DNA from 4 places in the Terribacillus sp. DMT04 genome. Region 4 is predicted to be linked to each of the others. Evidence: riboswitches for the same ligand, from Rfam matches in the RefSeq annotation. Region 4 holds a riboswitch; each other region holds the start of a gene.
What was found. Region 4 has a riboswitch for S-adenosylmethionine ahead of KS242_RS12475 (methionine ABC transporter ATP-binding protein). Riboswitches for the same ligand answer to the same signal wherever they lie in the genome.

Region 1 (3,114 bases), 1.4 Mb from region 4:
GGCAATTTCAGCCGGGATGACAATTGCAGAAGCTTTTGGTGCAGCTAGGTCTGTCAGTAAAGATGTATACACGTCATTTAGTGTAATAACAATTGTTTTATCGTCTGTTGCTTCAATAGAACTGATATGGCTTGATGCAATTTTTCCGACAGAAGATACCTTTGTCCAGCGATCAAGAGATGCTTTTGCGTCATTAGCGGTGACATCTTGGCCGTTGTGGAACTTGAGACCATCACGAAGGGTGATCGTGTAGATTTTCTTGTCATCACTTACTGTATAATCTTCAGCTAGTAACGGTCGGGCCTGATAATCTTTATCTAATGCGAATAATCCTTCATAGATATGCCAGCCGATCTTTCGTGTAGCACTTTCACCGGAATACATCCAGTCCAATGTGTCAGGTTCTGAGCCCATCGCAACATTTAATTCGCCGCCTTCGACAGGTTCTCCGCTGCCGCCGGCCGAACTGCTGCTGGAATTGCTGGAGCAGCCGATTAGTGCAATTGCTCCTATTAATCCAAATAAAATAAGTGCGAGTTTCTTCAAGTTAATTCCTCCTTAGCTTCCTAATACCGAGAATACGATTTTTGTAAAAGCTTTTTCTGTCATGAGCAGGGCGCGTTCATCGATGTCAAACTTCGGATGATGGTGCGGGTAATGCGTGCTCGTATCTTCGTTGCGAGAGCCGACTTTAAAGAAGCTGCCCGGCTTCTCTTGTAAGTAATAAGCAAAATCCTCTGCACCCATGCCGGTTTCAAACGGTATAACCTGTTCTTCACCAAACTCTTCCGTAAATAGCTGTTTGAGCAAAGCTGTTTCTTCTGGGTGGTTGTAAAGAGCAGGGTAACCGTTCAAGTAATCAATAGAATACGTTGCACCAAAGCCACTCGTAATCCCAGCAACAATTGCTTCAATTTGCTCTTGTACTTGCTGACGGATACCGGCATTAAAAGTCCGGACTGTACCCTCAATTCTTGCGGTGTCTGGAATGACGTTGAACGCTTGACCGGACTGGAAAACACCAAGTGTTACGACGGCTGATTCCAACGGGCTGACGCGACGGCTGACGATTTTTTGCAGCGCGCTGACAATATCACTGCCAATAACAATTGGGTCAACTGTTTCTTGCGGTGCTGCGCCATGACCGCCTTTGCCTTGAATGGTAATCGCAAATTTATCGACAGCAGCCATCTTGAAGCCTTCGCCAACATTTACTTTTCCTACCGGAGAAGCAGAGTTGAGGTGAGCGCCATACACATAGTCGACCCCTTCAAGTGCGCCATCCTCAATCATCGCTTTTGCACCGCCTGGCGGAACCTCTTCGGCTGGCTGGAATAGAAATACTACTTTCCCCTTGAGACTATCCTTTTGTTTGAAAAGCGCTTTAGCGGTTCCGAGAAGTGCAGCCGTATGACCGTCATGTCCGCAAGCATGCATCACACCGTTTGTTTTAGAACGATAAGGAACAACTTTTTCGTCATCGATCGGCAACGCATCAAAATCTGCTCGCAAGGCGATTGTCGGCCCCTCTGTTTTTCCTGTGAGCGTGGCAACAATCCCATACCCGCCAACATTTGTCTTGATATCTTCATAGCCGAAACTTTGCAGTTTGTCAGCAATGAACTTGGCAGTCTCGGTTTCTTGGAAACTTAATTCCGGATGCTGGTGCAGGTGTCGCCGCCATTCAACAACCTCTGTAAAATTGGTTTCTAAGTCATTATGTACATCTGCTAGTGTTGTTGTATTTGTTTCCATTCTCTACCTCCTATAAAAATCTTGATATATCCAATCAAATTAATCGGGATTGTTTGCAAAAAAAATCCTCTTCAGATAGAAGAGGAGGGATGATGTCGTAATTCCGCTCTTCTTATCTTCAGTGTGTATCACACTTGGAATTAGCACAGTGCTGGTGTTAACAGCCTGCTGCTTTGGTTTCGACGGGCCATTCCCTCCACCAATCTTGATAAGAAATATCAGTTGTAAGAAACAGAATAGACGGAAAACTCTAGATTGTCAATCCTCTTTTTATACATACTTACGAAATTGCCAGCTGATGCTAAAAATATCAACAAAGAAAGTTTAATTAGCAAAAAAGTTCTAAAAAATATATTGACTGCTATTTTTTGTATGTTAGAATAACTTTAATATTAAAAATTAAATAATTTCTTATCAAGAGAGACGGAGGGAATTGGCCCTGTGATGTCTCAGCAACCAGTCGAAAAGACCCGGTGCTAAATCCAAAAGGTATCTGCCTTAAAGATAAGAAGCTGATTCGGTAATTACTGAACCTTCTTCCTTTTTGGGGAGAAGGTTCTTTTTTTTGATTAGAAGGGTGAGAAGCAGGATGAAAAACAACTTGGAAACAGCATTCGTACAATTAGGAAATCGCAGTGATCGTACAACAGGAGCAGTAAATCCGCCTTTGTATCTATCAACTGCTTATGCGCATCCGGGAATTGGCGAATCAACAGGTTATGACTATACACGTACGAAGAATCCAACTAGAACGGTACTTGAAGAAGGGTTTGCTGAGCTGGAGAAAGGTGATCGCGCCTTTGCATGCAGTTCAGGGATGGCAGCCATTCAATTGGTTTTATCTTTATTTCGCAGCGGCGATGAACTTCTTGTACCAGAAGATATATATGGCGGCACATACCGGCTGTTTGATTTCTATGAAGAAGCATACGACATAAAGCCGATCTACTCCCCATTTCGGACGGTGGAAGAGACTGCAGCTGCAATTACAGCAAATACAAAAGCCATTTTCCTTGAAACACCTACAAATCCACTTATGCAGGAGTTTTCAATTGCGGCTTACAGCGAATTAGCAAAGAATCATAATTTGCTGCTGATTGTCGACAATACATTTTTAACCCCATTTTTGCAGCAGCCAATTAAAGATGGAGCAGACATTGTTATTCATAGTGCAACGAAGTACATTGGCGGTCATAATGATGTGCTCGCCGGATTGGTTGTCAGCAAAGGCATAGAGATATCCGATCGTTTGGCGGTGCTCCATAATGGTGCAGGTGCCGTACTATCACCGCTGGATGCCTGGCTGCTCATTCGAGGGTTGAAAACATTGCCGCTAAGAATGCGGCAGCATCAATCCAA
Region 2 (3,114 bases), 580 kb from region 4:
ATAACCGCATCCAGATGCATTAAACATGTCAGTGATGTTAACGAGGTTTTTAGTTGTTTGTTAGGTTTCCTTACATAACGCTAGGAGTATTTACAAATTACGGTATAATGAGCTGTAACAGCACAGGATGATGAGGTGAACAGATGAGTAACGAGCCTTCTTATAAGAACAGGAAAGTAATCACAATAGGTATTGTGAGCGAGCTGACTGGTCTTACAGAGCGTAAGATACGTTATTATGAAGAACGCAAGCTCATTTTTCCAGAACGTTCAGCGAAGGGAAATCGCAAGTACTCTTTTTCAGATGTAGAGCAGCTGATTGATATCGCCAACAAAAGAGAAGAGGGTGTGCAAACTTTCGAGATTCGTCAGCAGATGCTAAGAGATAAGAGAAAGGAAGCGGAAAGAGAAAGCCGCCAGCAAATGCTTCGCGGACAAATCAACGCCCGCTTTGGGATACAGAGAGAATAGATGTGTACGTATGTGTTGGGAGGCCTTGTACACAGAAAAGCCGGATGATGTTCATCCGGCTTTTTATGCTGTTTAAATACAGCCAGAGCTCGTTCTCTTTGTTGTTTACAGTCCACTATCGGCGCGGGATCTGTACCGACGACACAGTGATGAAGTGTACAGGATGTTCCCTTATTTTCAAAGCAAATGACAAAATCCTTTAATGTCTGATAATAATATTCGTATCGATGAGAAAATCCTGTATTTAAATGTGGAGTTACATGGAATAAAAGCCATATGTTGTCGCCTTCTGCAGCTTGATCAAGCGCTTGTTTGAAAGTGTGGTGTTATCAAGTAACCGTAAATATTTGCGATACCATACAGCCAATGTTGTCAAAATGTTCCTGTTATCCTGTTTTGCAATATTATCCTTTACGCTAGTACATCAAATGTGTGTGATTTTTCGCTAAATTGTAAATTATTATTGACAATCTATTCTTTGGAAGGTAAAGTAACAAACAGATCAACACAAACGCATAATGAAATTCTTATCAAGAGTGGCGGAGGAACAGGTCCTGTGAAGCCCAGCAACCAGATCAGATGATCTAGGTGCTAATTCCTGCAGCCGGTAGGCAATACCGGACTGAGAGATAAGAGAATCGCTGCATACGTATACGGTGCGCTTCTCTTATTCAAGAGAAGCGCTTTTTTAATGTAGTTGATAACAGCTAAGAAAAGGGGATAAAAACATGAAAAAAATCTTAAGCTTCGGACTAATTGGATTATTAGCATTATTTTTAGCGGCATGCGGCAATGACACTTCTGGTGCACTAGCAGAGGACGAAATCTTGGTAGGGGCTACGGGCGGACCGCATGAACAAGTGATGGAAAAGGTAAAAGAACTTGCAGCTGATGAAGGAATTGAAGTAGAGATCAAAACGTTTAACGATTACAATACACCAAACAGTGCTTTAGATGAAGGAAGCCTGGATGCCAACAGTTATCAGACGTTGAGCTTCCTGGAAGATCAGAAAGAAAATAAAGGCTATGAACTAACGGAAGTATTTAAAACACTAACATTTCCAATGGGTATCTACTCTGAAAAAATTAAAGGCATTTCAGAACTAAAAGAAGGCGATAAAATCGCTGTACCAAATGATCCAGCAAATGAATACCGTGCATTAAAATTGTTTGAACAAGCCGGTGTGTTAAAAGTTGATCCGGAAGCAACGAATACAGCAACTGCAAAAGACGTAGTTGAGAATCCGCTTAATCTGGAAATCGTAGAATTGGATGCAGCACAATTGCCAGCGCAATTGGAAGAAGTTCAAGCAGCAGCCATTAATACAAACTTCGCAATGGGTGCAGGATTAACAATTAAAGATGACGCCATTTTTGCTGAAGATATCGAAAACAATCCGTGGTCTAATTACTTTGTTGTTCGAACAGCTAATAAAGATGATGAGATTGTGAGCAAGCTGAAGGATATCTATCAGTCTGACGAGATGAAGCAATTTGTAGAAGAAGAATTCAACGGATCTGTTGTTCCAAGCTGGTAAGGGGGAAGTAAATTGATTGAATTAAAGAATGTAACCAAAACCTTTACCACTGGCAAGAAAACAGTGGAGGCATTGAAAGATGTCTCCCTAAAAATTAAAAAAGGTGAGATCTATGGCGTGATCGGATTCAGCGGAGCGGGGAAAAGTACCCTGATCCGCTGTACTAACTTACTGGAACGTCCGACCGAAGGAGAAGTACGTATAGATGGAATAGATCTTACAAAGCTGAAAAAAGGGCAGCTACGTAAAGAGAGAAGCAAAATCGGTATGATCTTCCAGCATTTCAATTTGCTTACGACAGCTACTGTGTACGAGAATGTAGCTCGTCCGCTGAAGCTTAGTAAAGTTCCAAAACACGAAATCACCGAGCGTGTGAAGAAATATTTGAAAATTGTCGGTCTGGAAGAAAAGCAACATGTATATCCAGCTCAATTATCAGGCGGACAGAAGCAGCGAGTTGCAATTGCTCGAGCGCTTGCTCAGGAACCAGAGGTCTTGTTAAGTGATGAAGCAACGAGTGCGCTGGATCCGAATACAACATCCTCCATTTTAGAGCTGCTGCTGCGTGTGAATAAAGAATTGGGAATTACGATTTTCTTAATTACCCATGAACTGGATGTTATTCAGCGTATTTGTGATCGCGTAGGTGTGATGCATCAAGGAGAGTTAGTCGAAGAAGGTTCAGTCATTGATGTATTCACAAAACCACAGCATCCGCAGACAAGAAACTTTGTCTTTGACGATGCGAACTTCAAAGTTCCGGATAGCGTCAAGAAAGGACTTAGCGCAACAGGGCGGATTATTTCGCTTACCTTTATTGGAAGTTCTTCCAGTGAGCCTTTCCTTGCATCAATTACGAAGAAATACGATGTTGTTCCAAGTATATTAGCAGGTGGAATTGATCAGCTGAAAGAAAACTCTGTTGGGAAACTGCTCATTCATCTGCAAGGTGATGCTGCTGAAGTTGAGAAAGCTATCTCTTATTTAGAAGAACGTGAGATAACGGTTGAGGAGGTGGCGTCATGATTGCGGAATTTTGGACAGAGTGGGGTGCTGATATTACACAAGCACTTTGGGAAACCATTTTGATGACAGCCATCCCATTG
Region 3 (3,114 bases), 480 kb from region 4:
GCTACTTTGCGGAGCTGTTCCGCACTTGCTACTGAACTACCACCAAATTTAGCTACCTTCATATCTCTCTCTCCATTACGCTTTTTCTTTACATAGATAAAATAGTATCACAGGTTTTCTGCCGCTGACTAGATGAAAGACATAATTTTGAGAAAAAAGTGACGATATTAGTTTACGTAATATTATTATAGTTAACTGTTTATGCAGATTAACTTATCTATAGATAGAAAAAGGACATTACATCCATTGTATATTACAAAAGGTAATGTCCTAACTTCAATCTATCATCTTATTATCGCTCTTTTAGTCTTTCTTCTTTCTCGGATATCCGAGAAGTATCGCAATGCTACCGCAAATACCAATAAGGATTGGGTAGTAGGAATATTGCAAGATGCTTACTGGCGATATACCCGCTACGCTAGCAGCTGCCAGTAATTGCGCACCGTATGGAATTAGCCCTTGGATGGTACAAGAGAAGATATCTAAAATACTTGCGGTTTTTCGCGGATCAATTCCATACTTATCAGATATATTCTTTGCAAGCGGTCCGGTAATTAAAATAGAGATCGTATTGTTAGCCGTCGATAAATTCGTAAGACCTACAAGTCCCGCTACACTAAATTCAGCACCTTTTTGTGACTTGATTTTTCGTGTAGAGAGGTGAAGCAGAAAGTCAATCCCGCCATTGTGTTTAATAACTGCTACCATTCCAGCTATTAAGATAGCGAGAAAGGCGATTTCATACATACCGGCGATTCCGTCTCCTATCGTTTGGAAAAGCGTCATCATTTGATAGCTGCCATCAACCAAGCCTATAACACCAGAAAAAACAATTCCTAATGCTAAAACAAGGAACACATTCATTCCGGCTAAAGCAAAGATAATGACGGAAATATAAGGCAGAATTTTTACCCAATTATAACCAACATGGTCTACTTGTGCTGTTTCACCTATTGTCATTACTCCTAGAATAATGCTGGTTACGATAGCTGCTGGCACCACAATCCAAAAATTCACTTTAAATTTATCCTTCATTTTTACACCTTGCGAGCGAACGGCGGTGATTGTCGTATCTGAAATAAAGGATAAATTATCACCAAACATTGCTCCGCCAACAATTGCCGCTGTGACGAAAGCTACCGAAAGTTCGGTTTGATCGCTTATTCCCACACCGATTGGCGCTAACGCCGCAATCGTGCCTACTGATGTACCCATAGCCAGAGAGATAAAGCAGGCAATAATGAACAGACCTACAATAAGCAGGTTTTGCGGTACAAAAGATAATGCGAAGTTAACTGTAGCGTCCACAGCTCCCATGCCTTTTGCTGTCGCTGAAAATGCCCCAGCTAGAAGAAAAATAACAACCATCATCATGACATTTAAATTACCTGCGCCTTGGCAAAAAATATCAACCTTTCGTGCAAAAGTTTCTTTTCGATTCATCGCCAATGCCACAGCACCCGCAATAGCAATAGCTACAATAACCGGAAATGCATAAAAATCACCCGTAATAATTCCTGAACCAATAAATAAAATCAAAAAAACAAGAAATGGGATGAGTGCCCATGGATTTCCTTTTTTCATCGTTCCACCTCCAAATATAATACGACAAATCATTCTCCAACTTGCAACCAAAGAAAGACCCCTTCTCATATAACAAGAAGAGGCCTTATAGCTATAAAACACTTCTCTTATCTTTACAAGCTTTGGCTTGCTGGATTTGGCACAGCAACTTAATTATTAAGTTCCGCTGCCGAGATATCATCGGGCCAGTCCCTCCATCTCTCTTAATAAGAAAAAAATATTATTTTTTTGTCGCAGTAAATAAGAGGATACATGATTTAAGTTTCATTATCAATGAAAATCTTAATGGATAATATTGGGGGTATTCGGGTGCTTAACAAAAAGCAATTGTTAAATATGAAGATTCTGATGCATTTTAGCGTTATGCATGATTGTCGAATAGATTCCTTTATTTGTAATCGTCTGATTTCTTATCCTATTATAGAAAAAACGGGGAGTAATTCTCCCCCGCTGAACTGTTTAATATACGTCTTTCCACTCATCGATATTGTTTTTATCAAACTTAAATGGATCGCCTAACATAATCTGTGTGCCTTCCCCATCTTCCACAACTTCTACTTCTCCGAGATCACGCAAATCAACTTTCTCGCCAAGTTCGCCGCTTATGTTATCCTCTCCTAGTTCATAAGCTGTATACGCAGCTGCCTTACCAACATCAATCGGATTCCAAAGGTACATCCAAGGGCTGACGCCACTCTCAATATATGTTGCCATTTCACTTGGAAGCCCTAAACCAGTCAGCGCAACTTCTCCCTCAAGTCCTTTATCAGTAAGCACTTTGCCCGCTGCTGCAATACCGACTGTGGTTGGTGCAATAATTGCTTTCAAATCTGGGTATGATTTTAGCAGTGCTTCTGTTTCAGATACACTTTTATCTCGCAAGTCGTCTCCATAAGCTACCTTTACAAGTTCAATATTTTTGTATTCCTCTTTCTCCAGTTCCTTCTTCATCCATTCGATCCACTCATTTTGGTTCGTTGCCTGACTCGTTGCACTCAATACAGCAATTTGTCCCTCGCCGCCTATCATTTCGGACACTGCTTCAATCTGTACGCGCCCGATTCGTTCTGGGTTCGCTTGGTTCACGTGGATATCACGGCTGGCTGCATTGACTGCTGAATCGACAGACAATACTTTGATTCCTTGATTTCTCGCCTTTTTCAGAGCAGGCTCGAGTGCATCCGGGTCATTACCTGCGACTGCAATTACATCTACTTTTTGCGTAATTAACTGTTCAATAATCTGAATTTGTCCTTCAGCAGTTGGCTGATCCGGCGATCTTAAAATTACTTCTCCGCCTAATTCTTTTACTGCGCTCTCAAAGCCTTCCTGCATCTTTTCGCCATAAGGATTTCCTGTGTTCTTAAATACAAAAGCATATTTCTTTGGCCCATCGTCTGTATTCCCGGATGCACCGTTGGATTCTGGTGCTCCTTGGCTACAAGCAGCCAGCATGCATACCAATACAATCAATCCTACCCACTTTGCTATTTTCTTCATCATGGTCTCCCCTTTTTTCTATTAGTATCA
Region 4 (3,114 bases):
ATCGATCAGAATAGGTGATGCCAAAATGGGTGATGAGGAAAAAGTCATTATCGTAGAAGGACGTTCGGATAAAGAGCAGATAAGAAAGATCATCGATGAGGAAGTGACGATCATCTGCACCAATGGCACGTTGGGTATCGAGCGGCTGGAGCAGCTGTTGTATGACTATGACTTGGATCACAAGGAAGTATATATTATGGTGGATGAGGACAGCGCCGGTCATAAGCTGCGAAAACAGTTAGCCCGTGAGCTGCCGCATGCCCAGCATATTTACGTAGACAGAACCTATCGAGAGGTAGCGGCTACCCCGGCCCCTGAATTAGCCACAGCCCTGCTTAGCAGAAGTATCATGGTGCATCCATTCTTCCTCGTCTGAAGAAAGAAGGGATGAAATATTAATATTATTGAAACGAATGTCGAGGCCATCATCCAAGAAGGACAGGCAAAGATCTTCGTGCATACGCCATTTTGCGGCACCTGCCAACTGGCTGAAAAGATGCTGCAGACAGTAGAGGCGGTCATGAAAACAGAATATTATCATAAACTGAACGCCTCTTTGTTCCCAGACTTTATGCAGCAGCATCAAATTGAAAGTGTACCTTGTCTCATTACTTTCCAAGATGGTCAAGTAAAAGATAAGACATATGCTTTTCAGTCAGTCCAGCATATGCTGGCAAAGACGATCAGCGAATAAAACAGCTTTCATACGGAAAGCTGTTTTTTCTTGCAGGAAAATAGGGTGTAAAGAGCCAAATACAGGTGGAGGAGGGATGCTGGATGATCATGGAACATTTGACGAAGCTAAAAAGGCAAATTGAAGAGAGAGAAGATTTACTGCCGTTATGCAATGATAAACGGCTGAAAGTCTTCATTGACTGGGGTCATGACCATTACGATTTGTATATTGATCGAAGCAGCCTCACAACACCTGCTCCAAAGCCCTATGGTTTGTTGCATATCCGGACGGATGAACAGACGGTGCAGCAACTTCTTAAGGGTACGATAAAACTGCGCAGTCTTCGGACCGAGCAGGAAGTCGATGGTGATTATCAGCATATACTGCTAATGGAAGCACTGCTGCTTCTTGGAGCGGAGAATAGTCTGTAAAATATATTGACAGAATTATTGACTAATGCTAAACTCCAATATAGCAATCATATACGAAACTCTTATCCAGAGTGGCGGAGGGACTGGCCCGATGAAGCCCGGCAACCACAGGTAATCCTGTATGGTGCCAATTCCTGCAGGGAAACCTGTACAGATGAGAGAACAATTATTGACACTTAGGAAGCGTCTTTTTGTTCTCAAACAAAAAGACGCTTTTTTTATGCTTAAAAAGCACATAGAAAGGAGGAGCGGAATTGATCACTATCAAGAACCTCTCCAAGACATATCGCACGAAAAAACAGAATATTACAGCAGTCGATCAACTGAATATGACAATCGATTCAGGTGAGATCTTCGGCGTTATCGGCTACAGCGGTGCTGGTAAAAGTACATTTGTACGCCTGCTGAACCGTCTCGAAGAACCGACTTCTGGTGAAATAATTATTGATGGCAAAGACATTGTCAAACAGAAAAAGAATGAGTTGCGTCTTGCCAGACAGGAGATCGGCATGATCTTCCAGCACTTTAACTTGCTTTGGTCCCGAACTGTGCACCAGAATATTGCTTTTCCATTGGAAATTGCAGGTGTACCGAAGAAGGAACGAAAAGTAAAAGTAGACCGTTTAATCGAGCTGGTTGGATTGAAAGGACGGGAAAATGCTTATCCATCTCAACTGAGCGGCGGACAAAAGCAGCGTGTTGGTATTGCTCGTGCCCTTGCCAATGATCCGAAAGTACTGCTTTGTGACGAAGCAACTTCTGCACTCGATCCAGAAACAACAGATTCCATCTTAGACCTGTTAGTAGACATCAACAAACGTCTAGGGTTGACGATTATTCTTATTACTCATGAAATGAACGTAATTAGTAAGATTTGTCACCGTGTAGCTGTTATGGATACAGGTAAAGTTGTGGAAGAAGGGGATGCCGTACATGTATTCCAGAACCCGCAGCAGGCAGTCACGAAGCGTTTTGTGCAGCAGCTTGATGGAAGTGAGAAATATGAGTCCTTGTCATCAGCTGTATTGAATGAAGGAACAGGAACGATTATTAAACTTTCTTTCTCAGGTGAAAATGTGAATCAGACTATCGTTAGTCAAACTGCAAAGCAATGTGATGTAGACATTAACATTCTGCAAGGAAACGTGCTTCAGACACACAGCGGAGCGGTAGGCAGTCTATTTTTGCAATTAGTAGGCAGTGAAACAGAAGTGGAGAAGGCACTGGACTTCATCCGCAGTGCAAATGTAAAAGCGGAGGTGCAGGAGCTTGCTTGAGAAATGGTTTCCTAATGTAGATATAGCAGATTTGAACACAGCCATCTATGAGACATTCTATATGACCATTCTTTCGTTGATTGGGACATTTATTATTGGTATTATCCTTGGATTATTGCTTTACCTGACTAGTAAAGGAAAGCTTTGGGAGAATAAAATTGTTTATGGCATTGTAGCAGCAGTCGTGAACGTTTTCCGAGCGATTCCGTTTATTATTTTAATTGTTTTGCTGCTGCCATTTACTGATTTCCTAATGGGTACGATTCGCGGTCCTTCGGCAGCATTGCCGGCTTTAATCATTGGTTCAGCACCATTTTATGCAAGACTAGTAGAAATTGCACTTAAAGAAGTTGATCATGGTGTAGTAGAAGCAGCGAAAGCAATGGGAGCTAAGAACGCAACAATTATGGTCAAAGTATTGTTGAGAGAGTCGACTCCGGCTTTGGTTTCCGGTCTCACAGTTACAGCAATTGCACTTATTGGTTCTACGGCAGTAGCGGGCGTGATTGGAGCAGGCGGATTAGGTGACTTTGCTTACTTCTATGGATTCCAGCGCCGCCAGACAGATGTTGTTATTCTGTGTACTGTCTTAATTATTATATTGGTATTTGTTATCCAGTTTATAGGTGACTATATTTCCAATAAATTAGATAAACGTTAAAGGAGAGATTTACATGAAAAAGTCATTATTAGTTATTTTATCGGCTGTATTTATGATTTTCTTGGCAGC

Region 1: linked by a shared signal. The riboswitch ahead of KS242_RS05100 (M20 metallopeptidase family protein) and the one ahead of KS242_RS12475 (methionine ABC transporter ATP-binding protein) in region 4 are both predicted to bind S-adenosylmethionine.
Region 2: linked by a shared signal. The riboswitch ahead of KS242_RS15225 (MetQ/NlpA family ABC transporter substrate-binding protein) and the one ahead of KS242_RS12475 (methionine ABC transporter ATP-binding protein) in region 4 are both predicted to bind S-adenosylmethionine.
Region 3: linked by a shared signal. The riboswitch ahead of KS242_RS09950 (Na+/H+ antiporter NhaC family protein) and the one ahead of KS242_RS12475 (methionine ABC transporter ATP-binding protein) in region 4 are both predicted to bind S-adenosylmethionine.

Annotation. Positions count from the first base shown of each region.
Region 1 is NZ_CP077639.1:932,384-935,497, forward strand. It holds gene KS242_RS05095 (ABC transporter substrate-binding protein) at 1-546, opposite strand, end outside; gene KS242_RS05100 (M20 metallopeptidase family protein) at 559-1,755, opposite strand; SAM riboswitch class I at 1,865-1,970, opposite strand; SAM riboswitch class I at 2,164-2,266, shown strand; gene KS242_RS05105 (methionine biosynthesis PLP-dependent protein) at 2,345-3,114, shown strand, end outside.
Region 2 is NZ_CP077639.1:2,935,778-2,938,891, reverse strand. It holds gene KS242_RS15230 (MerR family transcriptional regulator) at 144-470, shown strand; SAM riboswitch class I at 995-1,106, shown strand; gene KS242_RS15225 (MetQ/NlpA family ABC transporter substrate-binding protein) at 1,199-2,008, shown strand; gene KS242_RS15220 (methionine ABC transporter ATP-binding protein) at 2,021-3,034, shown strand; gene KS242_RS15215 (methionine ABC transporter permease) at 3,031-3,114, shown strand, end outside.
Region 3 is NZ_CP077639.1:1,873,680-1,876,793, forward strand. It holds gene KS242_RS09945 (aspartate kinase) at 1-62, opposite strand, end outside; gene KS242_RS09950 (Na+/H+ antiporter NhaC family protein) at 304-1,584, opposite strand; SAM riboswitch class I at 1,689-1,797, opposite strand; gene rhaS (rhamnose ABC transporter substrate-binding protein) at 2,044-3,084, opposite strand.
Region 4 is NZ_CP077639.1:2,355,264-2,358,377, reverse strand. It holds gene KS242_RS12490 (ribonuclease M5) at 26-376, shown strand; gene KS242_RS12485 (thioredoxin family protein) at 395-694, shown strand; gene KS242_RS12480 (hypothetical protein) at 778-1,107, shown strand; SAM riboswitch class I at 1,167-1,268, shown strand; gene KS242_RS12475 (methionine ABC transporter ATP-binding protein) at 1,362-2,384, shown strand; gene KS242_RS12470 (methionine ABC transporter permease) at 2,377-3,045, shown strand; gene KS242_RS12465 (MetQ/NlpA family ABC transporter substrate-binding protein) at 3,059-3,114, shown strand, end outside.